DNA from 3 places in the Paenibacillus sp. FSL H7-0940 genome. Region 3 is predicted to be linked to each of the others. Evidence: riboswitches for the same ligand, from Rfam matches in the RefSeq annotation. Region 3 holds a riboswitch; each other region holds the start of a gene.
What was found. Region 3 has a riboswitch for thiamine pyrophosphate ahead of MHB71_RS20560 (ECF transporter S component). Riboswitches for the same ligand answer to the same signal wherever they lie in the genome.

Region 1: linked by a shared signal. The riboswitch ahead of MHB71_RS22870 (ABC transporter substrate-binding protein) and the one ahead of MHB71_RS20560 (ECF transporter S component) in region 3 are both predicted to bind thiamine pyrophosphate.
Region 2: linked by a shared signal. The riboswitch ahead of thiC (phosphomethylpyrimidine synthase ThiC) and the one ahead of MHB71_RS20560 (ECF transporter S component) in region 3 are both predicted to bind thiamine pyrophosphate.

The regions. Positions count from the first base shown of each region.
Region 1 covers NZ_CP150280.1:5,204,269-5,206,541, forward strand. The annotation lists gene MHB71_RS22860 (VOC family protein) at 1-24, shown strand, start outside; gene MHB71_RS22865 (NAD(P)-dependent oxidoreductase) at 41-796, shown strand; TPP riboswitch at 941-1,053, shown strand; gene MHB71_RS22870 (ABC transporter substrate-binding protein) at 1,361-2,273, shown strand, end outside.
Region 2 covers NZ_CP150280.1:4,954,066-4,956,338, forward strand. The annotation lists gene thiC (phosphomethylpyrimidine synthase ThiC) at 1-1,119, opposite strand, end outside; TPP riboswitch at 1,504-1,617, opposite strand; gene MHB71_RS21770 (IclR family transcriptional regulator) at 1,767-2,273, opposite strand, start outside.
Region 3 covers NZ_CP150280.1:4,649,795-4,652,067, reverse strand. The annotation lists gene MHB71_RS20565 (pectate lyase) at 1-292, shown strand, start outside; TPP riboswitch at 465-575, shown strand; gene MHB71_RS20560 (ECF transporter S component) at 805-1,398, shown strand; gene MHB71_RS20555 (ABC transporter ATP-binding protein) at 1,399-2,273, shown strand, end outside.

The DNA of each region.
Region 1 (2,273 bases), 550 kb from region 3:
TGGATTGAGTTCTTCCAGCGCTAAGAATTGGAGTTGATTTATGAACATTTTAATTACCGGCGCAGCCGGAAAAATTGGACGTGACTTGTCCCAACACTTGTCAGAGGCATTTCACCTGCGACTAACGGATTTAAATATCGACAGACTGCATACGTATCAAGGGACCGGCCATGAGATCATGACACTGGATGTGACAGACCCCGAAGCCTGTCAGCATGCTTGCGAAGGCATGGATGTGGTTGTACATCTGGCGGGAGATCCTTCCCCAAATGCCGGATTTTATGAATCGTTGTTGGACATCAATATCAAAGGTACATTTAATGTATTCCGTGCAGCTAAAGACCAAGGTGTACGAAGAGTCATTCTTGCAAGCAGTGCACAGACGATTGAGGGGTATCCCATTGATGCTCAAGTCTATCCGGACATGCCCACACGCCCACGGAATTTGTACGGGGTTAGCAAATGTTTTGGAGAATCGCTCGCTTCCTATTTTGCGTATACCGAAGGTTTACAAAGTGTTGCGGTGCGTATAGGTGCATATGATGATTTTCAACCGGATGGACCAGTGCTGGAGGCAAGGGATATGAGCGCGTATATTAGTCCAGCTGACTTGTGTGATTTGATGTTCAAAGCAATTACAACTACCGATCTGGAACCCTTCACCATACTGCATGGGATCTCGAATAATCGGTTTAAACGATTAAATCTGGAAACCACTCAGAAACAGGTAGGTTATGACCCAAAATCCGATGCTTTTGCACTCAGTCAGATTGCCTTATATGATTCGCCACGATAATTATTGAAAATAATACATCCAAACAGGCTGTTATACATATGTATAACGGCCTGTTTGATAACTTATACGTGTCCCTATCCAGTTCATGACTGGACAGGCCCCACCCTCTGGCCTATAATTACACCTAGTAATGCCCGTAACTTCATAGTTTCCCAGGGGAGTCGGAATTGGCCGGCTGAGAGTGTATCCCACCAAGATACTAACCCTTAGACCTGATCTGGATCATGCCAGCGTAGGAATCGGAGTATATCGAAATGGCACAGCCCTATGGCTGAACGCCACCTCTCTAACGCCTGCACGCGTCCCGGAATACGGGGCGCTTTTTTTGTTACTATCAGAAAGTATAAGACTGGAAGCATCACCTTCCTGATATTGCAAGAAAAACTGCCGCTAAACGCGGTCTGGCTTCCTTGAATGACATCGATGGACGTTTTACTTGTTCAAAAATAACGTCATCCGGATCTCAACTGGTATAAATCTGTCGATTTATGCAAGATGATTGGATATGAAGCCAAGGAGTACCCCGTGCCAATCGGCCGGACATACCGAAGGAGAGAACCACAGATGAAATGGCGTAAAACGATGGGACTGTTGCTCTTATGCGTGCTTATGGTGACTGTAGCCGCATGTGGTGGCAAAGAAGCTGCCCCAGCTGGGCAGAACGGCAACACAAATACGGAAAGCAGCAACGAAGGTGACACTACCGCCCTGAAAGATATTAAAGTGGTGCTCGACTGGACACCAAATACGAATCATACCGGCCTGTATGCAGCTGTAGATCAAGGTTTTTATAAAGCCGAAGGCTTGAACGTGGAGATTGTACAACCAGGTGCCGGTGGCGCAGATACAATGGTTGCCTCCAATGAAGTGCCTTTTGGCGTAAGTTATCAGGAGAGTGTAACTCAAGCCCGCACACAGGGTGTTCCATTGGTCTCCATCGCAGCAGTTATTCAGCATAATACATCCGGGTTCGCTGCTCCGGCGGATCGGAATATCAAATCACCGAAAGATTTTGAAGGTAAAACCTATGGCGGTTGGGGTTCCCCAGTCGAAGAAGCCGTGATGCAATCCATTATGGAAGGCGACGGAGCCGATGTATCCAAAGTGAAAAACATTAATATGGGTGACGCCGACTTTTTCACCGTAGTAAAACGGGACATTGATTTTGCATGGATTTTCTACGCCTGGACAGGTATTGAAGCCGAACTGCGCGGGGAGCCCATCGACATGTTATATGTGAAGGATTATTCAGATGCATTGGATTACTACACACCTGTCCTTGTAACAAACGAGCAAACGATCCAAAACGACCCTGAGTTGGTTAAAGCATTCCTGAAAGCCACCTCCGAAGGGTATCAATACGCAATTGATCATCCCGAAGACGCAGCCAACATTCTGATCAAGGCCGTACCGGATCTGGATAAGGAATTGGTGCTGGCAAGCCAGAAATGGCTTAGTCCAAAGTACACAGATGACG
Region 2 (2,273 bases), 300 kb from region 3:
TCCATCTCCCAGTGAAAACGCCACATCATACCTTTTCATAATCTCGCAGATTTCTTCAAAATGGGTGTACAAAAAATTCTCCTGATGATGCGCAAGGCACCATGCTGCCATAATGGAACCACCCCGGGACACAATGCCTGTCATACGCTTGGCGGTCATGGGGATGTAACGCAGCAATACACCAGCATGAATCGTAAAGTAGTCCACGCCCTGCTCTGCCTGCTCAATGAGCGTGTCACGGTACAACTCCCAGGTCAGCGCTTCCGCTTCGCCATTCACCTTCTCCAGCGCCTGATACAGCGGCACCGTACCAATCGGCACAGGTGAATTGCGGATAATCCATTCCCGGGTGGTATGAATGTTTTTGCCTGTGGATAGATCCATCACGGTATCCGATCCCCATCGTACTGCCCAAGTCATCTTCTCGACCTCCTCCTCGATGGAGGAAGATACGGCAGAGTTGCCGATGTTGGCATTGATCTTCACGTGAAAATGACGACCGATCAACATCGGCTCACTCTCCGGGTGATTGATGTTGGATGGCAGAATGGCCCGTCCACTCGCCAGCTCCTGTCTCACAAATTCCGGTTCCACGCCTTCACGAATGGCGGCGAATTCCATCTCTGCCGTAATGACTCCCTGCCTCGCGTAATGCATCTGAGTCACACAACGTCCCGGCTGTGCCCGCAACGGTTTGCCACGTAATCCGGGGTACTCTTCAGCGCCGGCTCTCTTCCCTCCGGGCTTCAGTCCGTTATCCTCCGGTTTAACCATACGGCCCTGATAAGCTTCAACATCGCCACGCTCTGTGATCCAACGAGTGCGCAGAGCTGGCAGACCTGCGCGGATATCCGCATGAAATTCGGGATCGGTCATGGGGCCGCTCGTATCGTAGACACGCAGCGGTTCGTTATGCTCCACCCCTTGGGGAGTATTCGTGTCATGAAGGGCTATCTCACGCTCCGGTACAGCAATGTCCGGCCGTGAGCCCTGAATGTAGACTTTGCGGCTGCCCGGAAAGGGCTGAACCCGTCCGGCCGCTCCTGTTTCTTTTTCCACCTGCTGATCGTTATGTCCCTGCTCCGTCGCTTGTTGTCCCGTTTGATTTCCTGTACTCATGTTCACTTGTCTCCTCCTCAGTGTTCGTCGCTTGTTTGGTTGGTTTCATCATTAGCTCGCTTACGTACCTGTCCCAAATCATGCGCAATGCAGAGAAGAAAGAGCGATCCTACACCAGACCAGGGGAGACACTTTTCATGTACAGTTAACAACAGACGGAGGCTGCCACAGATCATCGATCTATAAGACTTCCCTCCTCATCCAAGCCCACTTCCGCAGGTTATCGAAAAAGAGGCCCATAAAATCCGCGCTATATCGCCCGTTCCCTGTATATAAAAAAGCCGGTCCCCGAAGGAACCGACTTTTATGTCCATCACCAATAATGCACCTTTATGCAGCTCCTTAACGGAGCCCTACAAGGGTCACATCATGTGGTGGTTGTGGTCATATCGCCGATTACTTCCCTACGCTGGTATGATCCAGATCAGGTGCAAAGGGTCCGGAATCTCATGCGATTCCGTCTCAGTCCGGACAATTCGGACTCCCCCAGTAACGTTAATAAGTTGCGGCTTACATAAGCCGCCGTTCATATTCAATGAAGCTGGCTCCGTTGGGCCGTCCATTACAGAGTAGCGCAACCGGAACATAAAAACAACCTTTATATTCCAAATGATCAAACTCTATTAGAGAAAAAACTTACATCAACATCAGGATAACATGAGCCCCATTTGCGTAGCAGCATCCTTCAACACAGGTGCGTATTCATGCAATGTCTCCTGCGAGAGTCGACTGACAGGTCCTGAGACCGAGAGCGCAGCTGCAATATTGCCTCTGCGATCCATAATCGGTACAGATACCGCGGCAGCTCCCGGCTCACGTTCCTCATAACTCGTCGCATATCCGTTATCCCGGATATCTCCCATCTGCGCCAAATACACCGCGGGATCAATAAACACCGGCCATTCCGGCCCGTTCATCAGTTCTTCACGATCCTCGTCCGTGGCAAACGCCATCAGGACTTTGCTGGAAGCGCCCACAGACAGCGGGAGTCTAACACCCACTGGAGCGACTCGGCGGATCGCCTGATCACTTTGCACAGCTTGAATCCGTATCCTTTCACTCCCATCACGCAGGTACAGACTCACGGTCTCCCCCAATCGATCTCTCAGTCGCTCCATCGCAGGCAGCAGCAGAATAGCGGGATCATCACTGCG
Region 3 (2,273 bases):
GTATAAGGCTTATGATAAAGTGTTCCAGATGAATGCAGCTGGAACAATTAACATCAAAAATTTCCGTGCAGATGATATTGGCAAACTGGTTCGCCAAAATGGTGGAACTTCCTTTGCAGTTAACATGACGCTGGATAACTCTAACATTTCCAATGTGAAAGATTCGATTATGCGTACAGACAGCAGCACATCACAAGGGAAAATTACGAATACCCGTTATTCCAAAGTACCAACGTTGTTCAAGGGGTTTGCTTCGGGGAAAACGAGCCAGTCTGGGAACACGCAATATTAAGAACAGGGATACCTTGGAATACGGATTGAAGGCGTGTACGGATAAGGTAGCTATTTCACATGGTGAAGTATGTCCAAAAGGCATCCAGGGGGATGCCTTTTCCTATGCCAACTTTTGATTTTTGTAGAGACCATTGCCACAAATACCCATCTGATGTACATTAGAAGCAATGAAATAAGTGAACCGGGAGCTCAATGAAGTTGGGCTGAGAGAGTGGCCTTGTGCCGCTGACCGTACATCTGATCTGGGTAATGCCAGCGTAGAGAACATGGATTTGCGATATGTAAGGGTGAATTGTGGGAATGAACGTGGATGAACAACAGACCTCTTTGAACTGTGGTGGTGTATCTGCCATGACGGAGGGGTGCTGGTTGATATTCCGTATTTTCGACATCCATCCAATACATCATTGTGAGGATTGTACACTGTACGTAAGGCCTGCCCGGAACCGGGGAGGCTTTTTCGTTTATTTTGATAACCCTCACAGGGAACAAAGGAAGGACGTAGAGAACATGGCAACAACAGCAGGCAACAAGCGATTGAAACTAACGGATATTCTGGTAACCATCGTGATCGCAGTAGTGTTTGGGGTGATTTACAAGATATGGGGACCTACATATGACTTGATGAAACCATTTGGCGTTCATGCGGAGCAGATGATCTACGGCATGTGGTTTATGGCGGGCACGTTTGCTTTTGTTATCATTCGTAAACCAGGCGTGGCTATTCTTGCCGAAGTTGCGGCATCAACGGTAAGTGCTTTTCTGGGTAGTGAATGGGGCATGTCCACACTTGTATACGGTCTGTTGCAAGGATTGGGAGCCGAGATATTCTTCGCCGCATTTTTGTATCGTAAAACCAATCTGTTTGTCACCTGTCTTGCAGCCATAGGAGCCGCAGCGGCTTCGCTTTTGCTGGATTACCAGTACGGGTATATTGATTCACTCTCGGCCTGGAACTATACGTTATTTATCGGATTCCGCTTCATTGGAAGCATCTTGATTGCTGGAGTGTTTGCTTATTATCTCGCCAAAGCATTGGAACTGACTGGTGTAACGCGTTCGCTCAGACCGGTATCCAAACAAGATTATGAGGCGCTGGATTAGATGAACGGGGAAGGGAATTCGCAAGCGGTAAGTGTCACAAATCTAAGATGCAAGTTCCCGGGAGAGGAAGCCTTGGTATTTCAAGGCTTGTCTCTTTCTGTGCGTCAAGGGGAGAAAGTGCTGTTGCTTGGCCCAAGTGGCTCCGGTAAATCAACGTTATTGCAAATTCTGAGCGGTCTGATACCACGTTCGGTTGAGATTCCGATGAAATGTGATGATATTCGGATTCCCGCCCAAGCAGGAGTGGTCTTTCAAGATCCGGATACCCAGTTCTGTATGTCCTTTACGGATGAAGAGATCGCATTTGTTCTGGAAAACCGAAATATTCCGCGTGAAGAGATGCCTGCTCTGATTGAATATTATCTGAAACAAGTGGGGTTATCCTTTGAACAGAATCGTGTATTGATCCAGTCCATGTCTCAGGGGATGAAGCAGCGTCTTGCGATTGCTTCGATGCTTGCCATGGACCCGGAGGTATTGTTTTTGGATGAACCCACTGCACTGCTGGATGATGAGGGGACTTCCCAGGTGTGGGATACGGTCAAACGGATCGCCAGTGACAAAACGATCATCATCGTTGAACACAAAATAAACGAGATTGTGGATATGGTCGACCGCATCATTGTGTTATCACCTGAAGGAAAGATTGTGGCGGATGGGCCAGCACAGCAGGTATTTACGCATGAACGGGAAAAGCTGAAGGCTTATGGAATCTGGTATCCAGGCATATGGGAGGAGCAAGAGCAGGCAGCTAAGCAAGAAGAGGGAAGTGCTTCTGGAGAGATTCAAGTGTGTGTGGATCACGGCATCTCAAATTTGGAAGCACAGCGATCGTCTGGCTTATCCGATACACCGGGTATATCCCCCATATCTCA